Regions from separate parts of the Shewanella sp. SNU WT4 genome, predicted to be linked through region 3. Evidence: predicted binding sites of a transcription regulator. Region 3 holds the regulator's gene; each other region holds the start of a gene.
The links. Region 3 encodes NrdR, which represses ribonucleotide reductase genes. Its sites were predicted from a motif close to AAACACNANATNTNGTGTTT; they were not measured.
Positions count from the first base shown of each region.

Region 1 (5,874 bases), 960 kb from region 3:
CGTACTAAAGTACCCTTGTTGCTGATCAACATGATTTCATCGTTATCACCGACTTGAACAGCACCAACAACAGCGCCATTACGCTCGCTCACCTTAATCGAGACCACGCCTTTAGTCGCACGGCTCTTAGCAGGGTATTCGCTCAATGCGGTACGCTTACCAAAACCATTCTCGGTCACAGTTAAAATATCGCCATCGGCCTTAGGCACAATCAGAGATACTACTTTTTGACCTTCTTCAAGACGGATACCACGAACACCAGTAGCGGTACGACCCATAGGACGGATCGACAGCATTTCTTCGCCGGTTTCTGGGTCAATCTTCACTTCGCCAGTTTCAGAGTCGCGGGCTTTCTCGTTAAAGCGTACTACCTTACCTTCATCAGAGAACAACATAATGTCGTTACTGCCATCGGTAATGTCGACACCAATTAACTGATCACCATCTTTAAGATTAACGGCAATAATACCGTTAGCACGTGGACGGCTGTATTCAGTTAACGCTGTCTTCTTCACAGTACCGTGGGCGGTTGCCATGATGATGTACTTGTCTTGTGCGTATTCACGTACTGGCAGAATAGCAGTGATACGTTCGCCATCTTGCAGCGGCAGAATATTGATAATTGGCTTGCCACGAGCAGTACGGCTAGCCAGTGGTAATTGATATACCTTCAACCAATACATCTTACCAAAGTCAGAGAAGCATAAAATGGTATCGTGGGTGTTGGCCACTAATAGCTTTTCAACGAAATCTTCATCTTTCACTTTAGTCGCGGCTTTACCTTTACCACCACGGCGCTGAGCTTGATAGTCAGTCAGTGGTTGATACTTGGCATAGCCTAAGTGCGATAAGGTAACGACTACGTCTTCTTCGTTGATCAAATCTTCAAGGCTAATATCGATAGCAGAAGCGTTGATTTCTGAGCGGCGCGCATCACCAAACTGCTCTTTAACTTCTAGCAGTTCTTCTTTAATCACTTCCATCAAACGCTCTGGGCTGCGCAAAATCAGTAATAATGCAGCGATGATGTCTAACAGCTCTTCGTATTCACTTAATATCTTTTCGTGTTCAAGACCCGTTAAGCGGTGCAGGCGTAACTCAAGAATCGCTTGGGCTTGCTGTTCAGTCAGATAATATAAGCCATCACGAATACCGTATTCAGGCTCTAACCATTCTGGACGGGCAGCGTCATCACCAGCCTTTTCTAACATGCCTTGCACATTACCCAGTTCCCAACCTTGGCTAATTAACTTAGCTTTAGCGTCTGCTGAGGTTGGCGAGGCTTTGATCAGGGCAATGATTGGATCTATGTTAGCTAAGGCAATGGCCAGCGCTTCCAAGATATGAGCGCGATCACGGGCTTTGCGTAATTCAAACACAGTGCGGCGTGTCACCACTTCACGGCGATGCAGAATAAAGGCTTCTAGCATTTCTTTCAGGTTGAATAACTTCGGCTGACCGTTGATCAAGGCCACCATGTTAATACCGAAAGACGTTTGCATTTGAGTCTGTGAGTACAGGTTGTTTAATACGACCTCGCCCACTTCACCGCGCTTAATCTCAACCACAATACGCATACCGTCTTTATCAGACTCGTCACGTAAGCCGCTGATCCCTTCAATCTTTTTATCTTTTACTAGCTCGGCGATTTTTTCAATCAAACGGGCTTTGTTCACTTGATACGGAATTTCGTGAACTATGATGCGCTCGCGACCGTTTTCATCGGTTTCCACTTCAGCGCGTGAACGCATGATAACTTTGCCACGGCCAGTACGATAGGCTTCTTCAATGCCTCGACGACCGTTAATGATGGCAGCAGTTGGGAAATCTGGGCCTGGAATATATTCCATGATTTGCTCAATTGGCAATTCAGGCTCTTCGATTAACGCAAGACAAGCACTCACAACTTCATTGAGGTTATGTGGCGGAATGTTAGTGGCCATACCTACCGCAATGCCTGATGAACCATTGATTAATAGGTTCGGAATGCGGGTTGGCATCACTTCAGGAATAAATTCAGTGCCATCATAGTTAGGCACAAAATCGACAGTTTCTTTCTCAAGATCGGCCAGTAATTGATGCGCTAACTTATCCATACGGATTTCGGTATAACGCATTGCTGCTGCGGCGTCGCCATCAACAGAACCAAAGTTACCTTGACCATCAACTAAGGTGTAACGCATGGAGAAGTTTTGGGCCATACGTACAATAGTGTCGTAAACAGCGATATCACCATGAGGGTGATATTTACCGATCACGTCACCAACTACACGAGCAGATTTTTTATAAGGTTTGTTCCAGTCGTTTTTCAGTTCACTCATGGCAAACAATACGCGACGGTGAACAGGTTTTAACCCGTCACGCACGTCTGGCAATGCCCGGCCTACGATGACGCTCATGGCGTAATCCAGGTACGATGTTTTTAATTCGTCTTCAATATTAATTGGCGAAATAGATGAAGCCAGATCAGTCATAAACTGCTCGTTCCCCTGAAAATAATGCTGGCCCGAGTTGACACCCAAAATGGCGCAGCTTTAAACATGATTTGGCATTCTAACACAGTTATTTATTGCCGCCAGACCTAGCTTGCAATCAAATGGGATATCACAGCGAAAGTGCTCAAAAAGGCTGCAATCGAATAAAAGCAATACCTTAGGCGTTATTTTTTAGTCAGTCATCAACGGCGGCTTTTATGGATAATGATGAAATCTGTCACAATGCCTTTATGCTTTAGTGTTTTCGCGTCACAAAAGCTGAGTATAATGGCGTGTCACTTTTATTCGGATGGGAAGTCCATGGAAACCAATCAAAATGTAGATCTTAATGAAATTGCCAAGTTTGAACGTATGGCGGCTAATTGGTGGGACCCAACGGGTGATTTCAAACCATTACACCAATTTAATCCATTGCGATTAAATTACATTGACCTCAATAGTCATGGCTTATTTGGCAAGCAAGTATTAGATGTGGGCTGTGGTGGCGGCATTTTGTCTGAAAGTATGGCGCGCCTTGGCGCTAAAGTGACTGGCATTGATATGGGCGAAGAGCCACTTGAGGTTGCTAAGTTACATGCGCTGGAAATGGGCGTTAGCGTTGATTATCAACGCATGACAGCCGAGCAGCACAGTTTAGATCATCAGCAACATTATGATGTCATCACTTGCATGGAAATGCTTGAACATGTGCCAGATCCGCAATCTGTGATTAAAGCGTGCTGCGACATGGTTAAACCTAATGGTTATGTGTTTTTCTCAACCATTAATCGCAATATTCGCTCCTATATAGAAACCATAGTTGGTGCTGAATATGTGCTAAGAATGCTGCCAAAGGGCACCCATGAACATAGCAAATTCATTCGCCCGTCCGAATTAATTGCCATGATAGACAATACCGATTTGATTTGTGAAGGCTGTAGCGGGGTAACCTACAATCCAATCTCTGGGATTTTCCGCTATACCGACAGCTTAGAAGTTAACTATATGCTGGTATGCCATAAGGCTTAATGGTGAATTGTCCTCAGATAAAAGCAGTGCTGTTTGATTTAGATGGCACCATTGTTGATACCGCGCCCGATCTGGTTGCGGCTTTAAACTTAGCATTAAACGATGCAGGTTTAGCGCCGGCACCCTATCAGCAAGTAAAAAGCGCTGCGTCGCACGGGTCAATGGCATTAGTGAATGCGGCGGCGCCCCATCTTCAGCAAGGTGAAAAACTTGCCATTCAGCACGATTTATTACAGCACTACCAGCGCATTAATGGCCAATACAGTGAGTTTTTCGAGGGTATGGAGCACTTAATCCACACTTTAACCACGCTTGGGATACCGCAAGGCATAGTCACTAATAAACATGCGCGCTTTAGTCGTCCCTTGTGTCAGCACTTAAATCTGACCGTAACTATGCAAGCTATTGTCAGTGGCGATTCCTGCCTGCAGCCTAAACCGCATCCAGCGCCTATGTTACTAGCTGCGTCACAACTTGGATGCCGACCCGAACACATTCTTTATCTTGGCGATGCCGCGCGGGATATGGAAGCTGCGGTTAATGCCGGCATGATCCCGGCGCTCGCCTTGTGGGGCTATTTAGGTGATGAGGATCATCACTCGTGGCCGAGCCGATTACAGTTTAATCACCCTCAAGAACTCGAGCATTTTTTACAACTAAACCTTAGCCAATAGCGATCATTTTTAGATCAGCTCAAGCGCTCGGATTGGTCATTTTAGTGGCGGTTAATTCGCTTTAAATTTTCGGCTTTTTTTCGGGGTTTTAAAGTTATTCACCGCACAGTTCAGCAATAATTCAGGTTTAGGGTTAGTCACCACTAACCCCAAATTCTACCCCCACCTTATCCACAAGAAACCCCCAACTTATAGTGCTTGCAAATAGCCATTAACCTCATTATCTTGTACCTCAAGTTCCAAAATACACCCATATGTTGTGTGTTCAGTTAAAAAGACACCACAAGATAAATACTGGATTTTTTTGTCCTGTAGTAGTTTTCTCCTCGGTTCTGAACGGCAAATGGATTTGTTTACCTCGCAACAATATATGTATTTTATTAATCAAAATTTCAAGGCTAATCGTTAATGAACAGCAATATGACAGTCACAAAACGCAGTGGTGAACGTGAGAACATAGATCTCGACAAGATCCACAGAGTGATCACCTGGGCAGCAAAAGGACTTCACAATGTCTCGGTATCTGAGGTGGAACTACGTTCTCACCTACAGTTTTTTGACGGCATTCCAACGGAAGCCATTCATGAAACCATTATCAAGGCCGCCGCAGATTTAATCTCTCCAGAATCGCCTGATTACCAATTTTTGGCAGCGCGTTTGGCCATTTTCCATTTGCGCAAAAAAGCTTATGGTCAATTTGAGCCACCTAAGCTTTATAACCATATCGTTAAGCTGGTTGAGCTCGGTAAATATGACGCTCACATCTTAAATGACTATAGCCGTGAAGAAATTGATATCCTCGATGGCTATGTGGATCACTGGCGTGACATGAACTTCTCCTATGCTGCCGTTAAGCAGCTTGAGGGCAAGTATTTAGTTCAGAACCGTGTAACAGGAGAAGTTTATGAAAGCACTCAGTTTTTATACATACTGGTTGCTGCCTGTTTATTCGCTGAATATCCAAAAGAGACTCGCTTAACTTACATCAAGAGTTTTTATGATGCGGTATCGACTTTTAAGATTTCACTGCCAACGCCAATCATGTCAGGCGTGCGCACTCCTACCCGTCAGTTCAGCTCATGTGTACTGATTGAGTGTGGTGATAGCTTAGATTCAATTAACGCCACTGCGTCATCCATTGTTAAGTATGTTAGTCAGCGCGCTGGTATCGGCATTAACGCCGGCCGTATTCGCGCCTTAGGTAGTTCAATTCGTGGCGGTGAAGCTTTCCATACCGGTTGCTTACCTTTTTATAAGTATTTTCAAACTGCGGTTAAGTCATGTTCACAAGGTGGCGTTCGCGGCGGCGCAGCGACCCTCTTCTACCCTATGTGGCACTTAGAAGTGGAATCCCTACTGGTACTTAAAAACAACCGCGGCGTTGAAGAAAACCGTGTTCGTCACTTAGACTACGGCGTACAAATTAACAAGCTGATGTATACCCGTTTAGTTAAAGGCGAGCACATTAGCCTATTTAGCCCATCGGATGTACCTGGCTTATACGACGCTTTCTTTGAAGATCAAGACGAGTTTGAGCGTTTATATCTTAAGTACGAGCAAGATGCTGCTATCCGTAAGCGCCAAATTCGCGCGGCTGACTTGTTTTCATTGATGATGCAAGAGCGTGCGTCTACTGGTCGTATTTACATTCAAAACGTCGATCATTGTAATACCCACAGCCCATTCGACTCAAAAGT
Region 1 covers NZ_CP041151.1:2,431,336-2,437,209, forward strand. The annotation lists gene gyrA (DNA gyrase subunit A) at 1-2,474, opposite strand, end outside; gene ubiG (bifunctional 2-polyprenyl-6-hydroxyphenol methylase/3-demethylubiquinol 3-O-methyltransferase UbiG) at 2,796-3,503, shown strand; gene FJQ87_RS10930 (HAD-IA family hydrolase) at 3,506-4,177, shown strand; gene nrdA (class 1a ribonucleoside-diphosphate reductase subunit alpha) at 4,586-5,874, shown strand, end outside.
Region 1: nrdA (class 1a ribonucleoside-diphosphate reductase subunit alpha) is a predicted target of NrdR. The motif match lies at 4,358-4,377, and genes of this name have one in related genera.

Region 2 (5,874 bases), 380 kb from region 3:
ACTGGTCGCACGACGGGTCCGCATTTGCATTACGAGTTCCATATCAATGGTCGCCCAGTGAATGCCATGACAGCGAAGATCCCAATGGCAAGCCGTTTAAATAAAGCCGAATTGAAACGCTTTAAGAGCATGGTCAGTCAGCGCAATATTCAAATGGGTGTATAACTAACATCTGTGTCTATGGGCTAAAACGCAACGCTAAAGCCCATAGACACAAATGCGCTAGGTCATTAACTTGCTGGCAGTTCTTGGTCTTGCAAGGTTAAAAATAGCCGTAAGTCGAGTTCGAGCTGATGATAGTCGGGCTCCATATGGCAACAAAGTTGATAGAAGGCCTTATCGTGGTCTTTTTCTTTAATATGGGCCAGTTCGTGCACAACTACCATATGCAGTAACGCCTCCGGTAACTGTTTTAACTGACCACTTATCCTAATTTCATGCTTAGCCTTGATACGACTTCCATGCTGACGCCGAGCGTAAGTATGTAATCCTAGCGCTTGCTGCTTTAAGGTTTGCTTGTCATCAAAACATACCTTGGCCAACGGCGGCGCATTTTTCAAATACCGATTTTTCAGCGCCATAGTATATTGATACAAGGCTTTATCGTTGCGCAGATTATTTTGGGGTTGGGGGTATTTTTTATCGAGTACCAACTTGAGTTGTTGGTTGTCGAGTAAGCTTTGTACTTGTTGTTGCAGAGATTCTGGATAATGAGCGAGATACTTGAGCATAGCCACCTAATGAAAAAATGCCGAAGCTTAGCTTCGGCATTAATGATTAATCTTTGTTGTACATTAAATTCATGTGCTGAGCATAGGCAGCTTCAAAAGATAATTGCTGGAATTTCTTTAAATCTAAACCTTCAAATGCCGCAACTGGCGGATTACGCTTTAATTGCGCCTTAATATCGACAGCTTTAATCAAACTTACCGGTAAATCCATTAACTGAATGGCCGCTTCTAATTTAAAGCTAGTCGCGCTGCCGGCAAATTTACCTTTCTGCTCGCGCTCAACTATCACCACTTCATCGACTTTGTAGTCAGCCATCAGCTTGGCAAAATCGAACTGAAACTTACGAATTGCCTCAGTGGTGGCAGATTGCGGTACCGCAAAGGATTGCTTACGGCATGCAGGTACCACAAACACATCCGCATTTTGTTCCAGTAAACAAATAATGGCTTCGCCACCTTTTAACTCCACACCACAAACTTTCATGTTACACCTGTCAGCAAATTTTAAGGCCGTCATTGTATAAGCTTTCGGGCTAAAGCTGAAATGATTTCCTTATACTTAAGGTCAACTGACAAGGATTCACTAACGGAAAGCCATGATGAGACTCTTTTTATTGGTTACTCTGATGCTTAGCATCAGCGCTTGCACTAGCTTAGGCGGTGATGATTGGTATGTGAATGAGCAAGGATTTGGCGCATCAGGGTATGATTTGGTGAGTTATCAAACTGAGCAGCAAGCCGTCGAGGGCAAGGATGAGTTTGTGGTGAATATTGCTAATGCCGTGTGGCGCTTTAGCTCGGCTGAACATGCCAAGTTATTTAGTCAAAACCCAAAGCAATATCTCCCCCAATACGGCGGCTATTGCGCTTATGCCATGGCGCAGGGCTTTGTGGTGAGTTCAGATCCTAAGGCTTTTACTTGGTATAAAGATAAGCTGTACCTTAATTACAGTGTGGGCGTGCGTGAAACTTGGCTACAAGATAAAGAGGGTTATATAAAGGCCGCTAATGACAACTGGCAAGAAAAACTGCAAGCGCAAAAGATGGAATAAGGCTTGAGTAAGCATCAAAGGTGGCTGAATCAAAAGTACTGAAAAGTTAAGACTACAACAAAAAATAAAACCCTCGCATTCAGAAGCTTGGCTCTAAGTGCGGGGGCTTAATTTTTACAAAAGCTGAGGTTTTAGCATTTAATCTTCAAACGTACCGATAATACTTTCTTCATCAGTATCTTGCAGTGGTTTAGCTTTTCGGCGCATTGGCGCATCACCCACATCAATACCGGTAATAAAGCGTTTGTCACGCTTTGGCGCCGCTTTTGGTGCTTTCGTGCTAGTGGTACGGAGCGTCTTAGCAGCAGTATTGACCTTAACATTGGCCGCTTTAGCCTTAGGCTTATCACTCAAACCTTTGAATTTTGCTTCAAGGCCAGCGACTTGGCTGAAATCCAATTGTTGGCGTAAGAACAATTCAACTTTCTTAAAGTTCGCCCAGTCTTTAGGACCGACTAAAGAGATAGCATCCCCTTTAGCGCCAGCACGACCGGTGCGACCGATGCGGTGAATATATTCTTCGGCAAACTTTGGCATATCAAAGTTAATCACTAATGACACATTGAGTAAGTCCAGACCGCGCGAGGCTAAGTCTGTGGTCACTAAAATGCTGTACTGACCCCGGCTAAATTGATCCATGATGCGGTTACGTTCATTTTGCTTTAACTCACCACTTAAGGCGATAGCACCAAGGCTTGACTGATTCAGCAAGCTCGCTAAACGCTCGGTATCACTGCGAGTCGCGGTAAAGATAATCACTTGCTTGTGGGCCTTAGCCGTTAACAAATGGCTTAACAGCGCTTGCTTATGATCTAAGTGATCGCACAAGTACACAGCTTGCTGAATATCTTGGTGGGCGACGTTGGCGCTACCAATGGCGATATGCTCAGGGTTTTTCAGTAATTCACTGGCAAGTTCATTGATATCGCTGTGATCTAAGGTAGCCGAGAACATTAAGGTTTGACGACGCTTATGATCCGCAGCCAAGTTAATGGCACGCAGTTGCGGCGCAAAACCTAAATCAAGCATACGGTCGGCTTCATCTAAGATCAGCAACTCTAAGCCATTTAAAAATAAATGACGTTTTTGCAAGTGATCGGCAATGCGCCCTGGGGTTGCCACAATAAAATGCGGTTCGCGGGCAAGCGCTTTGGCCTGATCGTTAAAGTTCTCACCGCCTAAAATGCTAACCGCTTTATATTGGGTATTAGCAATCAGTAAGCGTAATTGGCTATACACCTGATGAGCTAGTTCGCGAGTTGGCAGTAAAATCAGTACCCGAGGGTCTTTTTTATTCAGTGCGCGGGTAGAAATAATCCTTTGCATTGCCGGTAATAAAAACGCCAATGTTTTACCCGATCCCGTTTTTGACGAGACCATTAAATCCTTGCCAGCCATAGCGACTGGAATGGCCTGAGCCTGGACGTCGGTTGGAGTGGTTAACCCCATATGCTCAAGACTCGTCATTAAGCGTTTATCAAGGGAAAAATCGGTAAAGTGCAAAAGAAAACTCCTTAAAAAATTGACCCAATATTGTAAACCCAAAGCCTGTCTGGCACCAGCAATGATGGATAATCACAGCTAAGGCTTGTGCCTTTTGCTAGCTATGGTATACATGGCGCCAAGTTTGATTAGCTAGGATGAATAAACCAATGCAAAGCAAAAAACGCGCAACCATAGGCTTAGCCCTTGGCAGTGGTGCCGCCAAAGGTTGGGCACATATTGGTGTGCTTAATGGCTTAAAGAAGATGGGCATTGAGCCAGATAAAGTGGCGGGTTGCTCCATTGGCTCGTTAGTGGGCGCGGCCTATGCCAATGATCATTTAGAGCAATTGCAATCATGGGTGGAAGGTTTCTCATCGTGGGACGTGCTCGGCATGATGGATTTAAGCTGGCGTAAAGGCGGCTTAATGGGCGGTGAAAAGGTATTTGATCAAATGCAGGCCAGTATTGGCGCGGTTAAGATCGAAGACTTAAAACGCCCGTTTACAGCGGTAGCAACTGACCTTTATACCGGCCAAGAAATTTGGTTTCAACAAGGTGACTTGCGCCAAGCCGTGCGCGCTTCTTGCTCAATGCCGGGAATTTTATCGCCAGTGCGCTTAAATCAACGCTGGCTGGTGGATGGCGCTGTGGTTAACCCTGTGCCTGTATCTGTGGCTAGAGCCATGGATGTCGATATTGTGATTGCGGTTGATTTAAGTGCCTATAAGCGCACTCGCATGCAGGTATTGCCAGTGCAAATGATGTCGAGTACTCCATGTGCCCAAGATGCAGTGGATAATGCTGGCCATAAGGGCGCACGCTTTATGGATTTACTCGCCAAAGGCAAAGAGTATGTGTCGGGCTTAACCGATAAGCTAAGTCTCAGCCAAAGCTTTGGCGATCCTGGCATGTTAGCTGTGATGTCGCAATCTATGGAAATCTTAGAAATGCGCCATAAACGCGCGCGCTTAATGGGCGACCCGCCGGATATCTGTTTAGCCCCGAAAGTGGCAGATATTGGCACTATGGAATTTCATCGCGCCAGTGAAGCGATTGCCGCTGGTGAGCAAGCTGTGATTGAGGCTGCCCATTTGATTGAAGCCGCATTAAGCGGCCACTAGAGAGTTACTCATATTTTTATGATTAAAAGTGCTTAGTGGCAGAGTCATTGCCGCTAGGCACATATGTTAGTACTCAATCTACTCACTCTACTCAATCCAATTAATCGCCATCATTCTTAGCCATCATTTTCATTGCCCACAAGCGTCGCCATCAGCGTGTTTCGCTATTTTCTTATTGGTTTCGCCGTTTGTTCGTTTCAATTCAAAGTCGCTTTCACGCCCAAAATAACAGCAATAATGACGCTATTACTCCGAGAAATGCTTAGGGTCAAGTAGCAGTTTGGCAAACAGTGCTCGGGGCATCACTAATAGGGCAGTGTTGCAGCCATCACACAATTTGCATGATCTGGATCAATGTTTTTTCTGTCAGCTTGGCGCTTAATACGCTACATATTGTGTCTGTAGTTTTAAATGCCACTACATATAGTGCGTATTTTCATCATAGCGTGGAGAGATAAATCATAATGCCAGTAGTGATTAAGCGAGACGGTTGCCGTACTTTGTTTGACGAAGCCAGGATCAAGGATGCAGTAATGGCGGCAGCTTGCTCAGCTGGCATACAAGATGATGAATATGCGGTTGCGGTTGCTGCAGGCGTAAGTGGTGCTGTTGCCCATTTGGCTGAAGTAGAAATTGCTTGTCTTCAAGATGCGGTAGAAAATGCGCTGATGGAAGGCCCGTACAAGGAAGTGGCGCGCCATTATATTGAATATCGCCATGACCGTGATGTGCAGCGTGAATCTACCAGTCGCCTGAATCTTGAGATTAAAGGCTTAGTTGAGCAAAGCAATCCAGCGCTATTAAATGAAAATGCCAATAAAGATGCCAAGGTTATTCCGACTCAAAGAGACCTGTTAGCCGGTATCGTGGCTAAGCATTATGCCACTCGCTATTTATTACCAAAAGATGTAGTCGCCGCGCACGAAGCGGGTGAAATCCACTTCCACGACTTAGATTACTCGCCATTCTTCCCAATGTTTAACTGTATGCTGATTGACTTGACCGGCATGTTAACTCAAGGGTTTAAGATGGGTAATGCTGAAATTGATACGCCTAAATCGATTTCAACCGCGACTGCCGTGACGGCGCAAATCATTGCGCAGGTGGCGAGCCATATTTACGGCGGCACCACGATTAACCGTATCGATGAAGTGTTAGCGCCATTTGTGACTAAGAGTTATCAAAAGCATTTAGCTATAGGCACAGAGTGGCAGATAGCCGATCCTGTCGCTTTTGCCCGCGCGCAAACTGAAAAAGAATGTTATGACGCTTTTCAATCGTTAGAGTATGAAGTCAATACCTTGCATACTGCTAATGGCCAAACGCCGTTTGTGACCTTTGGTTTTGGTTTAGGGACTAGCTGGGAATCACGCTTAATCCAGCAATCTATGATGAAAGTACGCATTGGTGGTTTAGGTAAAAACCGTAAAACAGCGGTATTCCCTAAATTAGTCTTCGCCATTCGTGATGGTGTTAACCATAAAG
Region 2 covers NZ_CP041151.1:1,855,172-1,861,045, forward strand. The annotation lists gene FJQ87_RS08280 (peptidoglycan DD-metalloendopeptidase family protein) at 1-165, shown strand, start outside; gene FJQ87_RS08285 (YgjP-like metallopeptidase domain-containing protein) at 231-737, opposite strand; gene FJQ87_RS08290 (DUF3010 family protein) at 778-1,215, opposite strand; gene FJQ87_RS08295 (YHS domain-containing (seleno)protein) at 1,328-1,783, shown strand; gene FJQ87_RS08300 (DEAD/DEAH box helicase) at 1,922-3,286, opposite strand; gene rssA (patatin-like phospholipase RssA) at 3,436-4,389, shown strand; gene nrdD (anaerobic ribonucleoside-triphosphate reductase) at 4,854-5,874, shown strand, end outside.
Region 2: nrdD (anaerobic ribonucleoside-triphosphate reductase) is a predicted target of NrdR. The motif match lies at 4,802-4,821, and genes of this name have one in related genera.

Region 3 (5,874 bases):
GATTGGCAGGATTAAAGAAAATGTGTTGAGGAGCCACTGTCGTTTCTATTGGTGTTTTGGATTTTGATTGTTGAGTCGCTGGCGGCGCATCGATTCTGACGCCATACACTTGGTTGTCATGGATAAGCGCGTAAGTTGATGCTTTTAGCGCAGGTTGCAAAAGTTTTTCAGCTCCCGTTGGCACTAAATATTGGTATAAAGCTGGCGCTTGCTCTGCCTCACTTTTTACAGCGTACATATGCTGATTATCTTCACTAAAACCTAATGGCGTAAAACTATTGCCTGGATTGATAGCAAAGGGATGCCATTTTTCACCATAGCCTTGGCTGTAGAACACCTTGGTTTTACCATCATCGTCAATGCCAGAGACTAAGCGCGGATTACCCTGATGGTCGAGTACAAAAGTATTGTCATCAAGAGATGAGCGTTTAATGGTGCGCTCGCCGCCAGTATAGACATTGATTTTAGTGACTTCAGTGCTGTTGCCTAAGCGGGTGGATTCAGTTTTGGCAATTAAAATGTGCTCATCATCGGCGCTTAGGCGGGATAGCCAATGGGCTGAGTAGCCAGAAATGATAATGCCGTTTTGCGAGCGCTCACCAAATATCATTTGTCCTTGCCCGCCATCATAGTTAACGGCGTAAAGTTCACTAATCATGTGCGGCGCTATTTTTCCCGTGCGTTCATTAAGCTCTATTACTACTCGCTGTGGATTAACCCAGTGAAAGTTGCCGATTTGGCTATCTTTGGGGGCGAAGTGATAGATGGGCGTGAGGGTATCTGTGGCTAATATCGTGAGGTTTTTTTGATGCGTATCATCAATCAGCGCCGCTAAGTATTGGCCGTCAGGGGATATTTTTACGTTGTAGGCATGGGGGATATTGGCTAGCGGTTCTGCCGCGAAGGCATGGATGCTAAGTAGCATCAGAGACAATAACCTTAGCATCTAGTTTGCTCCTATTTTATTGTTTTTGTTATGTAGATCAGCTTGTTAATCAGCACTTTGGGTAAGCGTTAAGTTTTTTATCGACGATTGATGACGTTATACTTTGCATTCAGCTTGACAATCTTTTTCATGCAAACATTTCACATTTATTAAACTTATCATTGATTTATGCCTTTTTTCAATGATTGATTGCCTGAGGGTTTCCTACCTCTTTGGTCTTATTCGCTGATATCGCAGGCCAAAGAGTCGCATGTGATTGCTAGCCCGCATTTACCTATGATCAGCAATAGAAGCAGGTTATGTGCTGTAATGGTTAAAAATATTAATGCCTTGTTGCGCATTGGTGTCGCTTATCTTGTTGAAAGTCGTTAATATTTGCTGCCGAACCTTGTCGGTATGCAATAGGAATGCACCAAAGTGGGTAATCTTAGACGTAGCCGTTATCGCCCGATTTTCCTCTTAAGTTTGATTTTAATGCTTAACGCATGCGCCGCACCTTTGCTGTTAATGTCACCGCAAGGGCAATTGATGTGGGCGTTGTTTAAACCGTTAGTGGGGTTAGACCCTAATGATGTGGGCTTATTTGAGCAGCCTTTGATTAAAGATAGGATGCAAGCTTTACTGGGATCTCAGTATGAAAATACTATGCAGGTACTAAGCACAGCCACAGAAATTCAGCAGCAAGGGCCACTGTTTTATGTAATCGCCAATCACAGTCCTATTCCTGAATTTGCCGAGGAGGCTGGATTAGTGTGGAACGCAGATACCAATCAATTGGCGATTATGTTGGTGACAGGCGGCTCGCCGCAAATTATTGCAGAGCAACTGGTCGATAAAAAGATGGCTATCTTTGGCGGCGAACAAGTGGCGGGATTGGCGCCCATATGGCCAAGTGAATTAATGGGCTTTGCGGAACTCGCTGCGCCTAATTAAGGTCAATCGAGCTGATTGGCATTCATTGCCATTATTTAGGCCTTAGGGTGCCATCACGCTAAGGCCTGTACTTATTAGTACTATTGCTATTAAAACGACAGTTAATAGTTTTAATCTTTCGCCACTGCTTAAGTAAGCTGCCAACAGCACTTTTGCTGGTTTTACCAATGGTTTGCATCTGCTTAAAGCTTGGCGCCATGGCTTGCGTTTGTTCCAGCTCGTTAATCATCACCATCCACAATTTGGCTGTCATTTGCGCATCGGCTAAAGCGCGGTGAAATACGCCATCATTATCTATCCTTTTAAAACGTACTAAATCCCCAAGCTTATGGGTGGGCGCCTCAGGAATGAGACGGCGAGCAATGAGCATGGAGCAAGCAAATTGGCCAGAATAGCTATGATTTATCCGCTCAAATTCAGCATCTAAAAAACGTTTATCGAACGAAGCGTTATGGGCCACGAGATGGCTGTCTCCCATAAAGCGCGCAAATTCACTCATCACTACATCGCTTTGGGGCGCAGTGCTTAGCATAGCGTTAGTAATGCCGGTATAACCTTCAATAAAACTGCTAACGCGGCAACCTGGATTAATCAGTTGCTGAAAGGTATCAACAACCTCGCCGTTAACTAATTTAACGGCGCCAATTTCGATGGCGCGATCACCTAAATTGGGCGATAAGCCTGTGGTTTCAAAGTCGAGAACGATAACCGAATGAGCAGGTGTAGCTGGCATAACAAGGAACCCTGATGGTGTGCATAAGTGAATAACGCGCGCAGTATATACTGCAATTGCGGCTTAAGGTCAGTTTTCAGAACACAGCGTTCAGGGCTAATGCAAGTATTTTCATGCGCTTCGGTCTGGGATTGTGACCCATAGCAGAGTAAACTAGCCGCCATTCGAGACGTATCCTACCTAATACCAAAGTTCACTTTGCTGCCGGAGTCGCTAATGCTGAAGAAAGACATGAATATTGCTGATTATGATCCACAATTGTTCGCCGCAATCGAGAACGAGACTCGTCGCCAAGAAGAACATATTGAGCTGATTGCATCAGAAAATTACACCAGCCCACGAGTCATGGAAGCGCAAGGTTCGCAGCTGACTAACAAGTACGCCGAAGGTTACCCAGAAAAGCGTTATTACGGTGGTTGTGAGTACGTTGATATCGTTGAAACCTTAGCCATTGAGCGCGCGAAAGAGTTATTTGGTGCCACCTATGCAAACGTGCAGCCGCATTCTGGCTCACAAGCTAACAGCGCAGTGTACATGGCGCTGTTGCAACCGGGTGACACTGTTCTTGGCATGAACTTGGCCCATGGCGGTCATTTAACTCATGGCTCACCAGTTAACTTCTCTGGCAAGCTGTACAACATCATTCCTTACGGCATAGATGAAACTGGTCATATTGATTATGACGAGATGGAACGCATAGCGATTGAGAAAAAGCCAAAGATGATGATTGGCGGTTTCTCTGCTTATTCAGGCATTGTCGATTGGGCAAGAATGCGTGCCATTGCTGATAAAATTGGCGCTTACCTGTTTGTGGACATGGCGCACGTAGCAGGTTTAGTGGCCGCGGGTGTTTATCCAGACCCATTACCGCACGCTCATGTTGTGACATCAACCACTCATAAAACCTTAGCGGGTCCACGCGGCGGTATTATTTTATCAGCCGCTAACGATGAAGACCTGTATAAGAAGCTGAACTCAGCCGTATTCCCAGGTGGTCAAGGTGGCCCGTTAATGCATGTTATCGCGGGTAAAGCGGTCGCCTTTAAAGAAGCACTAGAGCCAGAGTTTAAAATCTATCAACAGCAAGTAGTGCAGAATGCTAAAGCCATGGTGGCCGTATTCCTTGAGCGTGGTTACAAAATCGTCTCTGGCGGCACTGATAACCACTTAATGCTGGTGGACTTGATTGATAAAGGCATTACCGGTAAAGAAGCCGATGCGGCTTTGGGTCACGCTAACATTACTGTTAACAAGAACTCAGTACCTAATGATCCGCGTTCACCGTTTGTGACCTCTGGAATTCGTATCGGTACGCCAGCTATTACTCGCCGCGGTTTTAAAGTAGATGAAGCCAAGTTGCTGACAGCTTGGATCTGTGATGTGCTCGATGACGTCAACGATTTAGCCAAAATTGAGCAAGTAAAGCAGCAGGTGCTTGAATTGTGCGCTAGGTTCCCAGTTTACGGTTAACCTTGGGGTTGAAATGCGATAGACTCTAATGGCCGCCTTTTGCGGCCATTTTTTGTTTGTCGCTATCTTGCCCGGAGGCAAAATGCATTGTCCTTTTTGCAGCGCTACAGAGACTAAAGTTATCGACTCGCGTTTGGTGGCCGACGGTCATCAAGTTCGCCGTCGCCGCGAATGTACGCTGTGCCATGAACGCTTTACCACCTTTGAAGGCGCCGAATTAGTCATGCCGCGCGTGATTAAACGCGATGGCAGTCGCCAGCCATTTGATGAAGAAAAACTGCGTGGTGGAATGCTCCGTGCCGTAGAAAAACGGCCAGTGTCTATGGATCAACTCGAACAAGCCCTGACCAAGATTAAATCGCAACTTAGAGCGACCGGTGAGCGCGAAGTAAAATCTGAAATGATAGGTAACTTGATGATGGACCAATTAATGGTACTGGATAAAGTTGCTTATATTCGTTTTGCCTCAGTGTACCGCGCGTTTGAAGATGTTTCAGAATTTGGCGAAGCCATCGCTAAATTACAAAAATAGTAAATAAGGTTAGCTCAGTGAATAATCCCTGGTCTTTGCAAGATGTCGCTTGTATGAATCGCGCCTTACTCTTAGCCGCTAAGGGACGCTATACCACAGCGCCTAACCCCAATGTGGGCTGCGTCATCAGTTTGCAAGGCCAGATTGTCGGTGAAGGTTATCATCAACGCGCCGGTGGCCCTCATGCTGAAGTATTTGCACTGCGTGAAGCCCAAGGTAAAACTCAAGGCGCTACAGCTTATGTGACCTTAGAGCCTTGCAGCCATTATGGCCGCACCCCGCCTTGCGCTTTAGCCTTAATTGAGGCCGGCGTTACGCGAGTCGTGATTGCTATGGTAGACCCTAATCCACAAGTTGCTGGTAAAGGCGTGGCCTTACTGGAGCAAGCTGGCATAAAGGTTGACATCGGCCTTGGGAGCGAGGCATCAAGGCAGTTAAATCTAGGCTTTTTGCACCGCATGGAAACAGGCCTTGCCCGAGTTAGTATTAAGCTTGCCGCCAGTTTAGATGGTAAAACTGCCTTAAGAAATGGCGTATCTAAATGGATCACAGGTCCTGAATCAAGGCGTGACGTGCAGCGCATGCGCGCTCGTCACGGGGCGCTGATTACTGGTATAGAAACTGTTTTAGCCGATGATCCAACGCTTACTGTGCGCCATCAAGAGTTAGGCGAATTAAGCAAGCATTTAGCGGCAGAAGATGTGATTCAACCTGTGCGCGTGGTACTCGACAGTCAAGCGCGCTTGCCCGCCAGCGCCCGTTTATTTAGTGCGCCAAGTCCGATAATTTTGGTGTCTGTGGCAGATTATGCTGATAGCACTAAGCAAAATTGGCCTGCACACGTCAGCCATTGGCGCTGTCATGGCGATGATGATGGCCGCATTAATTTGCGCCTCTTGATTGAAAAACTGAGCGTGCAGCACCATTCCATTATGATAGAAGCGGGCGCAACCTTAGCGGGCGCCTTTATTGACCAAGGTTTGGTCGATGAACTGGTGTTATATCAAGCCATTAAAATTTTAGGTAGTCAGGGACGCAATCTAGTCAATCTCTCTGATTACAGTTGTCTAGATGACACGCCGCGCTGCCAATTGCTCGATGAGCGCGCCATAGGTGCAGATAGACGCTTAACCTTAGGTTTCCTTTTAAAATCAGCCCATACAGGCGAGTAACTAAAGATGTTTACAGGAATTATTGAAGCGGTAGGGACGTTACGTCAGTTAAACCGCCGGGGTGATGATATTCGCCTCAATGTCGCCA
Region 3 covers NZ_CP041151.1:1,471,625-1,477,498, forward strand. The annotation lists gene FJQ87_RS06705 (hypothetical protein) at 1-946, opposite strand, end outside; partial or broken gene FJQ87_RS06710 (hypothetical protein) at 1,421-1,771, shown strand; gene FJQ87_RS06715 (3'-5' exonuclease) at 1,938-2,612, opposite strand; gene glyA (serine hydroxymethyltransferase) at 2,829-4,082, shown strand; gene nrdR (transcriptional regulator NrdR) at 4,165-4,614, shown strand; gene ribD (bifunctional diaminohydroxyphosphoribosylaminopyrimidine deaminase/5-amino-6-(5-phosphoribosylamino)uracil reductase RibD) at 4,668-5,786, shown strand; gene FJQ87_RS06735 (riboflavin synthase) at 5,793-5,874, shown strand, end outside.